Regions from separate parts of the Pseudoalteromonas sp. CO348 genome, predicted to be linked through region 3. Evidence: predicted binding sites of a transcription regulator. Region 3 holds the regulator's gene; each other region holds the start of a gene.
What was found. The regulator FliA, encoded in region 3, starts transcription of late flagellar genes. The targets are predictions, from matches to a motif close to CTAAAGNTNNNNNNNNNNNNGCCGATA.
Positions count from the first base shown of each region.

Region 1: a site for FliA is predicted at 2,559-2,585, ahead of pomA (flagellar motor protein PomA). Genes of this name have one in related genera too.
Region 2: a site for FliA is predicted at 1,623-1,649, ahead of EXT48_RS01715 (DUF5610 domain-containing protein). Genes of this name have one in related genera too.

Region 1 is NZ_SGPI01000010.1:144,664-148,990, reverse strand. It holds gene EXT48_RS03330 (aromatic amino acid transport family protein) at 1-52, shown strand, start outside; gene EXT48_RS03325 (hypothetical protein) at 113-634, opposite strand; gene EXT48_RS03320 (flagellar motor protein MotB) at 804-1,733, opposite strand; gene pomA (flagellar motor protein PomA) at 1,736-2,503, opposite strand; gene xseB (exodeoxyribonuclease VII small subunit) at 2,738-2,977, shown strand; gene ispA ((2E,6E)-farnesyl diphosphate synthase) at 2,977-3,876, shown strand; gene dxs (1-deoxy-D-xylulose-5-phosphate synthase) at 4,043-4,327, shown strand, end outside.
Region 2 is NZ_SGPI01000006.1:52,902-57,228, reverse strand. It holds gene murI (glutamate racemase) at 1-403, opposite strand, end outside; gene EXT48_RS01715 (DUF5610 domain-containing protein) at 467-1,594, opposite strand; gene trmA (tRNA (uridine(54)-C5)-methyltransferase TrmA) at 1,759-2,853, shown strand; gene EXT48_RS01705 (DUF523 domain-containing protein) at 2,864-3,322, opposite strand; gene EXT48_RS01700 (thiol:disulfide interchange protein DsbA/DsbL) at 3,371-4,000, opposite strand; gene EXT48_RS01695 (thiol:disulfide interchange protein DsbA/DsbL) at 4,019-4,327, opposite strand, start outside.
Region 3 is NZ_SGPI01000021.1:174,714-179,040, forward strand. It holds gene EXT48_RS10990 (protein phosphatase CheZ) at 1-144, opposite strand, end outside; gene cheY (chemotaxis response regulator CheY) at 164-547, opposite strand; gene EXT48_RS11000 (RNA polymerase sigma factor FliA) at 590-1,324, opposite strand; gene EXT48_RS11005 (MinD/ParA family protein) at 1,327-2,187, opposite strand; gene flhF (flagellar biosynthesis protein FlhF) at 2,180-3,655, opposite strand; gene flhA (flagellar biosynthesis protein FlhA) at 3,675-4,327, opposite strand, start outside.

The DNA of each region.
Region 1 (4,327 bases), on a different contig from region 3:
CATCACCTCTCAGCTAATGCAAATGGCTGGCCTTATTCCTAGTTTAGGGTAAGCAAAACAACTGCAAATTAACCTGAACCTTGGATAAGGCATTAATTATCCGAGGTTTAGGTTAACTAGTCGTTTCTGCTAATCTATTTTCCCTAGCCAGTCTCGCTTCTTTTCTATCTTGCATTAGTTTCCAAAAGGTAAAGACTGGCACAAATGCTAAACACAGAGTAGCCACATTAACCATAGGAATAATTGTAGGGTACAGGTAAGTTGAATAGGACAGATCCATAAAATGTCTGTCGACAAGTCTAAAAAACTGTAATAGCGGTGCTGGAATAATGATTATTTGGGCAAGAATACTTTGCCATAGATACATCTTATCTTTAACAGCCCAGTAAGCAATAATTGCCATGAAGACAATGTCTGAAAGGGCCCAATAGATATACCGATAAACTTTATCAGGATCAGCAGCCCTAATATAATCAGAATTCAGAATTCCCAAGACATAAAACAACGCAATTAGAGTTGCATATCTTAACGCTTTTATATCACGAACTGCGAGACATAAAATAACCGCGATAAAAGATACCCAAACGCTATGCTCAAAAAAGAAGAGCCTAACAGGCTCCCACGCGGACCACATAATTAATTACTTTGTTACACTTGGCTTTTTTTCAGCTTCATCATCGCCGCCAGAGCCGTTATCACCTGGTAATCTATAATTTTTAATGTCCATCATTTTATCCTTATCGAGAGTTTGTAGAGCAGCTAGAACTTTAGCGAATTCCCTGTAATTTGGCAATAAACTGTAATTAATTTTGCCTCACTTCAATAGGATCTGACTCTTTAGGTTTACCCTGTAAAATCGAGATTTCAACACGCCTATTGCGGCGTCTATCAGCATCACTGTCATTGGGAACAAGCGGTCTGGTGTCTGCGTGACCAACCACGACCATTCTGTTCTTATCAAAACCACGAACGCGCTCCATCACAGTCGCAACAGCGACCGCTCTCGTCGCCGATAAATCCCAGTTATTGGAGTAAAGTTCGTTAGTGACTCTAAAATCGTCTGTGTGACCCGAGACAGTAATTTCACCGGGTACATCTTTGAGTAGCTCTGCAATTTCGGCAATCACTGGTTCAAATTTAGGTTGTAAAAACGCACTACCTGCGGGGAAAGAACCATTCTCTTGGATACGAATAATGATTTGCTGCCCTAGAGACTCAAGCTCAATCGCACCATCCATTATTTGCTTTTCTAGCTGCTGCGCAATCTTTTTAACAAGCTCATTAACTTGTTCTTGATCTGCGGATGCGATTGCTTGCGTTGACGCCATTTCTTGAGCTGTACTGGCTGACTCACCACCACGCTTATTGCCCCGCTGCTCTTGCCGACCACCCGCAGACGATTCATCACCAGCCTGAAATTCAAGCATCTGTTGCGTCATTTCTACGGTTTGTTGTTGGATAGTTTCAATTGGTGTTGGTTCTGGCTTACCAGGAGTAAATTCCATCGCGATAACACTGGTACCTTTTGGGATATCCTTTACTTCAATTTTGTTTTGCACACCAAAAGCAAACTTCATCGACCCGGCAATTTGCTTAAACTTCAGCACGTCCATTTCAGAAAATGCCAGTAACAGTACAAAGAAGCACATCAGTAATGACATCAGATCAGCAAATGTCCCCATCCAGGCGGGAAGACCTGGGGGAGGACATTTACATTCATTCTCATCTGACATGGTTATTCCTCAGCCTCAGCGCCACGTTTAGACTCAGGCAAATAATTTTTCAAGATGCCTTCAATGACTTTCGGGTTTTGGCCATCTTGAATACCTAAAATAGCATCTAAGATGAGCCGCTGATTTCGCTCTTCTTCATCTTTACGAAGCTCAAGCTTAACCTGAATTGGGATCGCAACCACGTTAGCTAAGAACGCACCATACAAAGTTGTTAAAAGTGCAACAGCCATGGCAGGCCCGATTGCTTTTGGGTCGTCCATGTTAGACAACATAGCAACTAGGCCGATGAGTGTTCCGATCATACCCATCGCAGGCGCTATATCAGCGAGGGATTTAAATAAACCGGCGCCTAACTGGTGTCTTGAGGACGTTAAAGCAATATCTTTTTGCAGTGTGGCGCGCACAACATCAGCGTCATGGCCATCGACTAACATATCAACGCCTTTACGCATAAATTGGTTGGGAATTTCAGCTTCTTCTAACGCTAAGAAACCACCTTTACGCGCAGAATCAGCAAGCTCAACGGCTTTTTCAATCAGCTCTTCAGGGGTTTCAATCTTAAACATGAAGGCCTTCCCGGCCACTTTACCAATGCCGAAAAATTGTCCAAGCGTAAAGTTAGACAATACGATAAAAATTGAACCACCAAATACGATAACGACGGAAGGCGTGTTATAGAACATAGCGATCTGGCCATCACTACTCAGTACCATCGACATTACAATCAAACCTATGGCACCCAGGATCCCTATTACCGTTGCTAAATCCACATGTCCTCCGAGGGAAGTTATTTGTGATAAATCACGCAGTTATTATTGTTTGAGTTATCGGCAAGTTTCTCTACAACTTAACACTATTATATTAAAAAGTGTTTAAAATGCGAGTTTATAGCAGATCTTGTAATGCCGATACTCCGTCAGATCAAAAAGTCTCTGGTTTTTTTGACCTTGGCGCGCAATCCCCCTAAAATTGCCACACTTTTACTTTACGGGTCAGTGTGACATATGGCGGTAAAAAAACCTGATAACTTGAGCTTTGAAGAGGCCATGCAAGAATTAGAACAAATCGTTGCAGACATGGAAAATGGTAGCTTACCTCTGGATCAAGCACTTAAACAATTTGAGCGTGGGATAAAGCTCGCAAAAGCTTCAAACCAAAAACTTCAGCAAGCTGAGCAGCAGGTCGCTATTTTAATGGGCGAAGATGAGCATGCGCAATTACAGCCATTTGAAAACGAAGCCTAATGTCAGCAAAATTACAAGAAAAACTCCTGTCTGCTAAGACTCGTGTAGAAACCACCGTTTTACACTATTTTGATAATGTGCTTGATACTGAAGAAAATATCAAAGCCGCAACGCGCTACAGTATAGAAAATGGTGGTAAACGCTTGCGACCGTTTTTGGTGTACTGCACTGGTGAATTGTTTGGTGCGGCTCCAGAAGACTTAGACAAGGCCGCTGCAGCAATAGAGTGTGTTCATAGCTATTCGTTGGTGCACGATGATTTACCCGCGATGGATGATGATGAACTTAGGCGCGGCCGTCCAACCTGCCATATTCAATTCGATGAAGCGGCAGCTATCTTAGCTGGCGATGCCTTACAAACTCTGGCGTTTGAGCTGTTAAGTGAGCATCAATTCGCAGTAAGCCACCATGCGCAAATAAAAATGATTTCCGCGCTAGCTAAAGCATCGGGTCTACAAGGCATGGTTGGTGGCCAAGCACTTGATATAGCTGCTACTAATCGTTCAATTTCCATAGACGAACTTGAACGTATTCATAAGCTAAAAACAGGTGCACTGCTAAGCTGTGCTGTAGAGCTTGGGATCTTATGCGGCAACCCAGAGCAAGTTACCGAGCAAGCATGTAATGCAATACGCACTTATGGTCGTGCAATAGGCCTTGCATTCCAAGTCAGAGATGACATTCTTGATGTAGAAGGTGACACGGCAGTGCTTGGTAAGCCACAAGGCTCTGACATAGAACATAATAAGTCTACCTACCCTGCACTGTTAGGCTTAGAGCAAGCAAAAGAAAAAGCTGAACAGTTGATAGATGAAGCACTAGATGCGCTTACGAAAATAGATGGTGACACAGAAATACTTGCAGATTTAGCAAAATACATCATAGATCGAGAATATTAAGCTGACGTATAAAATAACTACGCCAAGCTAAGAAAATATTCACAAGTACTTTGTAAATACTGGCTAACATAATATTATGACCAGTTGGTGACGAATTTTAATAATTATGAAGTGAGCTGCGCGGGTAAATACTCAGCAAAGACTCACTAGGACTCTGATAAATACCATGAAACTTGATAGTAGCAAGTATCCTTTACTCGCGTTAATTGACGACCCAAGTCAACTTCGTCAATTACCCCAGCATAAGTTATCTGTGTTAAGTGATGAATTACGAGAGTATTTGCTAAACTCAGTCTCTCAAAGCAGCGGTCACTTAGCTTCAGGTCTTGGCACGGTTGAATTGACCGTTGCATTGCATTACGTCTACAACACACCACAGGATAGATTGGTGTGGGACGTAGGTCATCAGGCTTATCCCCATAAGATCCTAACTGGCCGCCGTGACCAGATG
Region 2 (4,327 bases), on a different contig from region 3:
CTGAGGTAAAATCCATGATGAGCTTATGCGTATATGCATTATTTGACGTTGCCGGTGTTGCTAATAGTGCGATGTGCTTGGTCTTTGAACTAGATGCAGCAGGCTTAACAGCAGGAACCACACCTATAATTGGTATCTGGGTATGTTTTCTGGCTTCTTCTAATGCGTATGTTGAAGCGGTATTACATGCAATAACGATAAGATCAACATTGTCCAAGTATTGCTGTTGCCAACGAATAAGTCCCTTGATACGTGATTTGATTAGCTCTTGAGGCTGAAGGCCATATGGGAGAAAAGCATTGTCCATAACATAACTAAATGAAACCCCCTGCAAACATGCCTTTAAGTGCGACAGCACACTGGTGCCACCGATCCCCGAATCGAAAACCAAAATATGCGACAAACTTCATACCTCAAATCAATGAAGTATGAAGTTTGCCATGAGTCCTCGCGAAAATAAACTGGCTTAGCTTGTTTGTTTTTGCTCTACTTGCTCTTTATTTAGTTCATTCAGTTTACTAAAAAAGCTACTAGCATAATCCAAAAACTCATTTAGTCTCGACTGACCTTCATTCATCCAAGCAAGCAGGTTTGGCAACTCCTTATCGGCATTGAGTCCCTTAGCCTGCTCTTGCATATCTGCTAACTGCTTATTGAGTGGCATAAATGCCTTCTCTAACTCTTTCATTGGATTGCCTTGCTGATATTGAGCAATCGCAGCTGACGTTTTACTTTGTCTTAGATCCATCGTGAAGTTAGTGATCTGATCGGAATTTAAACTAAGCGACTTTGCCAAATCGAAAGCTTCATCGTATTCACCACCGAAAAACGAGTCACTGACATTACGGATATCTTCCATCATATCGTTAATTGCTTGCTGCTCCTCTTCGTTCAACTCACCATTAACCTTAATTGAGAAACTGACTTCGTGAGAGGACTTAGTGCCATATGCCATGCCATAATCATTACCTTTTTGCGCGACACTCGCAGCGGCCCCCTGAGCATACGCATCGGAGAATGAAATAACGACTTCATCCCCTTCAGCTGTAGTAAATGCATATTCAGCCTGATTAGAAAGGCTCGCAAACTGTGCGGCACTGATCGCTAATGCCTTTGGTGACTTTTCTTCAAACAATTCTTTTTCAAAATCATCTAAACCTTTAAAAATCCCTTCTCGTGATTTTTCAATACCATCTTCGATGTCGGAATTGAAAGCGCCCATGCCTTTTAACTCTTCGCTGGCTTCATCAATACCCTGTAGCACGCCCTTACGTGCCCCATCTAGCATAGATTTCAATTCGTCATCATTTTTGCCGTCGACTTTGGCTTTCTTCACTGCACCCTGAACAAAATCGAGTACATTTTTGACAATAGATTCAAAATCAAATAGTGGCTTGTCTTTTTTATCTTGTGTCGGCTTCTCAATCCCCAACGCTTCTGCAAGCTTATCATCAAGAATTTTAGCTGCTAGCTTAGATTTATTCCCCGCATAGCTGTCTGAATTAATTTGGATATTTGGTCCTATCCCTTTGCTCTTTCCAGGCTTATGCTGCATCGCTGGATTGAGCAACTGATTTAATTGCCCGATTTTCATGGTATGCCCTCCAATATATTAGTTAGATTATCGGCATATTTGCGCAAAGCTAAAGTATAATGATTAAAAAAACAGCAAACCAGACGCATCAGTGATGCTAGACTGGACAAATTAGCAACGCTCCCTAAAATAGCGCCTCTTAATTCAACATAGATGGTTTTAGCATGGCAGTAATAAAAATTGATGATTCAGCATACGAGCAACAGTTAGCAGATAAAGCTGAGCGTATCACAACACAATTTGCACAGTTTGATGCGCCTGCACTTGAAGTGTATGAATCTGCAACTCGCCATTACCGCCAGCGCTGTGAATTTAGAGTATGGCATGAGGGTGAAGATCTGTTTCACATCATGTTTGACCAGCAAACAAAAGAAAAGATCCGTGTTGATAGCTTTGATCCTGGTGCGCCGCTTGTCAATGAAATGATGCAGGTGATGATACATCAGCTGAAAGGCAACGAGATATTGCGTCGTAAACTGTTTCAGATCGACTATCTCACGACGCTGAGCGGTGAAGTACTGATCAGCTTACTTTATCACAAGCAGTTAGATGAAGCGTGGCAAACTGCCATGCAGACATTAAGAGCCGAATTGCAACAAACCTATAAAGTTGATTTTATCGGTCGTGCTAGAAAACAAAAGGTTGTGTTTGGCAACGACTATGTAACTGAAAAACTAAGCGTTAACGGTAAAGGATATATTTATCAGCAGGTTGAGAACAGCTTTACGCAACCGAATGCGGAAGTGAATCAGAAAATGCTAGCTTGGGCGCAGTCCATTAGTGAACCGCTAAGCAACGACCTACTAGAGCTTTATTGTGGTAACGGCAACTTTTCAATCGCATTGGCAGGCTCATTCAATAAAGTGCTGGCTACTGAGATCTCTAAATCATCAGTAAAGTCTGCACAATTTAATATTGCAGCAAATAAAGTCGATAACTTAGATATTATTCGCATGTCGAGTGAAGAGTTTACACAAGCCATGAAAGGGCAGAAGTTTTCTCGATTAGATGGTATTGATTTACAGTCCTATGATTGCCAAACGATCCTTGTCGACCCGCCTCGTGCTGGCATGGATGAATTGACTTGTCGCTTAGTCAGCAACTACGACAACATTATTTATATCTCATGTAATCCAGACACGTTAGAGCGTGACTTAGCCTTGTTATGTGAAACACATAAAATCGCACGTATGGCGATTTTCGATCAGTTCCCTTATACCCATCATATTGAATCTGGCGTTTACTTAGTGAGAAAGTGATCTCTAACGATTAACGACTGGCTGCCATCGCTGTGATAAGTGCTGGCAGTTGAGTTTCGCTAAATACTTGAATACCGGATTGCTGTAATAAAGACGCCGTCAGCCCCTGCCCTACTATTTTTTTACCTGTATGACTACCATCGTAAATCAGATTGCTGCCGCAAGACGGACTGGACTCTTTTAACAAGGCAAACTTTATATCGTGCTGAAGGCAAGCCGCTAGCGCTTTTTTAGCACCGAGTTCAAACGCGGAGGTAAAATCATCCCCTTGTTTACTCAAAACTTTACCATCTGTTATTTCAGCCGATGGGCGAGGTGTTGGTAAACCACCAGATACTTCGGGGCATAGCGGTAAGACCCAATTTTTTTGCCGCCAATACTGTAATGTATTGTCTTGAAGGCTTTGTGAAGAGGCGTCATACCTCACCGGATAACCTAATAAACAGCTAGAAACTAAAATTTTAAACATAAAAAAGCCCCGCAATAATTGCAGGGCTAGTCTAATACAAATTAGATTTTATTTCTTTGCTAAATAATTCACCAAAGCAGCAATTTGCTCAGGCTTAGTCGTACCAGACTCACGAAGTAATAGCTTGTATTTACCGTTCACCACGAACATTGGTACCCCTGTTAGCGCGCCTTTATCAGAAAGAGTCTTCTGCATACGTTGCATTTTTGAAGCTTTAGTACGAACAGAGAAACTGGCATAAAGTTTATCAAACTTCTCTTCTTCAACACCTTGCGCAATAAAGATATCTTTTACATCAGCAAGTTCATTGATTTTTGCACGCTTGCCATGGATATGATTAAACATGGCTGCAACTATCTTGTCTTTTTGTGGCAGCACTTCAGCAGTTGCAAGTGCTTGTGCTAACACCTGTTGGATCTCAGGCTCTCTTGGACCGACAAAATCTATATGGCTCTTTTTAAACTTAACGCCCTCGTCCAGCTTTGGTTTAACGTCAACGATTAAATTTTCCATTGCGTTACAGGCTGGACAATAAAAAGAAAAATACTCCATTACCTCAGGCTTTTTCGTGCCACGCTCGGCAATAACTTCATAATGCACACCCTCTTCAAATGGCGCAGCCTGAGCAAGAAGAGGAAGCATTAGTGCAACCGCTAAGCCTTTTAATACTTTCAACATACTAACTTTCTCCAGTCCTTATTTTTTTAATAGATATGCAATCAATTCATCAAGCTGCTCTTGACTCTTGATACCTTTCATTTCGATTCTGTATTTGTCGTTTACGATAAAAGTTGGAACGCCTGTAAGCGCCCCCGCTTCAGAAAACTTTTCTTGTGCTTTAAGCATGTTATTTTCCGCACTCACGACTGGCATGCTCGTTACAGCCTGATCAAACTTTTCAGCAGAAATCCCATTTAACTCCATTAGCGTTTTCAAATCTTTAATGTCTAACAGTTTGTTTCTTTCAACATGAATAGTATTGAAAATCTTCTCAGCAATCACATC
Region 3 (4,327 bases):
GACTTCTGCAAATAACTCCGATTGCTCTTTGTTAGCAGCTTCTAAAATCAGCTGGTCAGCTTTTTCTTGTTCACCTTGCTCTAGAAGCTCAACAAGTTGCTTAGCTTGTTCAAGTGTAATTTGAGGCGCAGCATTTACAGACATAGGCCATATCCCCTTGCTGTTAGCCTAGTCGCTCAAATACTTTTTCAAGCTTAGTTTTGAGCGTACCTGCAGTAAACGGTTTAACAATATATCCGTTCACCCCAGCTTGCGCTGCTGCAACAATTTGTTCTTTTTTCGCTTCTGCGGTAACCATCAACACTGGAATGTGCTTAAGCTTTTCATCTGCGCGTATTGCACGAAGCAAATCAATACCTTGCATGCCCGGCATATTCCAATCAGTTACTACAAAGTCAAACTCCTGATTTTGTAGCATCGGAAGTGCTGTACTACCATCATCAGCTTCTTGAACATTGGTAAAGCCTAAATCTCTTAATAGGTTTTTGATTATTCTTCTCATAGTAGAGAAATCATCAACCACGAGAATCTTCATGTTCTTATCCAAAACTTCCTCCAGTGAGGTTCGAACCCAACTATTTTATGTACTCTAATTTATCCAGTCATTGATTTTAGCTTTAAGCTTTATCATTGCCTGACCGTGAATTTGGCTTACTCGAGATTCACTGACATCAAGGATGGCACCAATCTCTTTTAAATTCATTTCGTCGTTATAGTAAAGTGATAAAACCAGAGCATCCCTTTCGGGTAACGCTTTGATAGCATTTACTAAAGACTCGTTAAAACGTTCATTTTTAACGTTATTAAACGGTTTGTCTAGCGCAAAATCGCTGTTTGCTGGGGTTATCACGTCTTCATCAACCCCAAGATCCTCAATACCGATGACTTTACTTGCATTTACATCATGTAAAATATGATGGTACTCATCTAGAGATATATCAAGTTTTTCAGCGATTTCAGTGTCTTTTGGTTCTCGACCAAGGAGAGATTCTAACTCGGAGATAGCTTCTGCAACCATTCTGCTATTTTTGTGAACAGAACGAGGCGCCCAATCACCACGACGGATTTCATCCAGCATTGCGCCTCGAATACGGATCCCCGCAAAGGTTTCGAAACTAGCGCCTTTAGTTGCATCGAAATTTTTAGATGCTTCAATCAATCCAATCATACCTGACTGGATCAGATCGTCGAGTTGCACACTTGCCGGAAGTCGAGCAATCAGGTGGCATGCCACTTTTTTGACAAGTGGAGCATGCCGTTCAACCACCTTATGAATGTGGTCTGAAGTTTGATATCCCGCAGCTCTATTGACCGGAGAAGCCATAATCACCCGTTTACAAGTTGTTCAATGAAAAATTCTAGATGACCAGAAGGTTGATGCGGAATTGGCCATTTAACTGCCTTAGCAGCTAGTCCCTTAATCGCAATCGCCGCAGGGGAACTCGGAAATAAATCCACGATAGCTCTTTGTCTGCGAGAAGATTTACGCATGTTTTCGTCAAACGGTACGGTGGCCACTAATTCCAGTGCTACATCAAGAAAACGGTCTGTAACTTTTGAAAGTTTAGCAAATAATTCTTGCCCTTCACGCATACTGCGGACCATGTTGGCAACAATTTTAAAACGATAGACACCATGCTCTCTGCTCAAAACTTTGATCAACGCGTAAGCATCTGTAATGGAAGTCGGTTCATCACACACCACAACCATCACATCTTGTGCAGCTCGAGAGAAGCTCAGAACCATATCTGAGATACCGGCTGCGGTATCAACAATTAAAACATCAAATTGCGTGTTAAGCTCGCTAAATGCACGAATAAGTCCTGCATGCTCTGCGGGAGTCAGCTCTACCATACTTTGAGAGCCTGAGGTCGCCGGTACAATTTTAATTCCAGCGGGACCTTCTACGAGAATCTCATCTAGTTCACATTCACCCGACAACACGTGCGACAGGTTTTTTTCTACCCTTAGACCTAACATCACATCACAGTTTGCCAAGCCCAAGTCCGCATCTAAAACGAGAACTCGCTGTCCTTGTTGGCCCATAGCGATGGCAGTATTGAGCGAGACGTTGGTTTTACCCACCCCACCTTTTCCACCGGTCACGGCTATTACTTTTACACCCTGGTTGCTATTTTGACTCATTCTACGCAGGCCACTTGCTTGATCTAAAACTGTGTTAATCATACATTCCTACTGACTCTGACGCTACAGGTACACGTCGAGAGTGCTGTGCTTTTATTCTTTTTAAATACAATTGCTCAGCCTTTTTTACTAGCTTTTGAGCATTTGCTACGCGAATGTCTTCTGGCACTCGCTGACCGTTGGTAAGATACCCTATTGGCAAGCGATTTTGAATCGCTATGCTAATTATCTCACCTAAACTTAGACTTTCATCAAGTTTTGTGAAAATACAGCCACTTAAATTTACTTTTTTGAAGTGTCTTACTGTTTCTTGTAACACATTCATCTGTGCTGTCGCACTTAATACTAAATAGCTGCGAATATCTACTCTCGCGCTACGCATAAGTGTATTTAACTGTTCAGTTAAGCGCAAATCTCTTTGACTCATTCCCGCCGTATCTATTAATACTAGACGCTTATTGCGTAAATGATAAAGCACTTCTGCAAGTTCATTTGCATCTTTAACTTGCTTAACCGGACAACCAATGATTCTACCATAGGTAGCTAACTGCTCGTAAGCGCCTATTCTGTAGGTATCAGTCGTTATTAACGCCACTTTATCTGCACCGTATTTTTGTGCACCTAATGCCGCTAATTTTGCAACCGTTGTGGTTTTACCAACACCAGTTGGACCCACCATCGCAAATACTCCACCTTGACGAAGAATATCATTGTTAGTGGTGTGCATTTGGTTGATCACCATATTTAACAATGCATTCCAGGCTTCTTTACGAGAAACATCATCAGGGATAAAGCATGCCATTTGCTCAGCAACGTCTTTGTCTATGCCCATTCCTTCCAGACGATCTACAAGACACGCACGGGTTGGGTCGCGACGAGCCATTTCTTGTTTCATCAGACCCGATACTTGATGTTCAAGTAATTGACGAATAGCGTTCATTTCTTCGCGCATTGCACTCATTTCGTCAGGCTTGGCATTTAACTCAGGTAAATCATCACCAAAACCGTTGTCTAACTCATCCGACTCGCCCCAATGCTGTGGCTGCTCAAATGCATCATCATCAAAGTCAAAAGATTGGCGACGAGCTTGCTGTGGCTTCGCTTGGTGCGTCGGTGCAGCAGTTTGTGTTTTACGTTGGCTGCTTAACATTTGCTCTGTATCTATCCCCGACTGGGAGAACATAGAAGCAAGTTCTGGTGAGCGTGGGCGCGGTGCCTGACGCTCTAGCAATGCCGCTAAGCTATCGGCAACTTGCGCTTGTTTTGCTGGCTGTGCTTGGCGAGGCTCTGGACGGACAAAGCGGGTCGGAGCCTCGTTTGAGGCAGTCGCACGGGCAGCTGGAGCTTGCTTAACAGGTGCAGCAGCACGGTCATTGTCAACTGCTGCGACGATTTCAACACCATCTGCTAACTTTTTGTTAGACATAATGACAGCATCTGCACCAAGCTCTTCTTTTACTTCATTTAAAGCCGTACGCATATCTTTTGCGAAGAAACGTTTAATTTTCATGTTACAGCCCCTTTATCCTCTATTGTCCAACCGAGCTCACTATCTTAATTTGTCTTTCTTCCGGCACTTCTTGATATGACATCACTCTAAGACCTGGAATTGTATGTTTAACAAATCGAGATAACACACTTCTTAACATACCTGAGGTTAATAAGATGGACGGTTCCCCTAGCATTTCTTGGTTGTGATGTGCTTCTCTTAATGATTCTTGAAGCCTCTCAGCCAAGCCAGGTTCAATACCTGCCCCCTCATCACCTGCGTTCTGAAGTGACTGATGCAACATCTGTTCCAACTCAGGCGCCAATGTTATGACAGGAATTTCTTCTTCGCTTCCAACGGCATCTTGAACAATCAATCTACGTAATGAAATTCTTACCGCAGCCGTTAATACATCAGGGTCTTGGCTACGTGGTCCGTACTCAACTAAGGTTTGTACAATCGAGCGCATATCTCGAATTGCAACGCCCTCATTAAGCAGATTTTGTAGCACTTTTACCACGGTAGTGAGCGGTAAAATATCAGGTACTAAGCCTTCTACTAATCTAGGGTGACTTTTCGCAAGCATATCTAATAGATTTTGTACCTCTTCATGACCAAGTAATAGTGACGCATTATTCGTTAATAATTGACTAATATGTGTTGCCACCACAGTTGCAGCATCTACTACTGTAT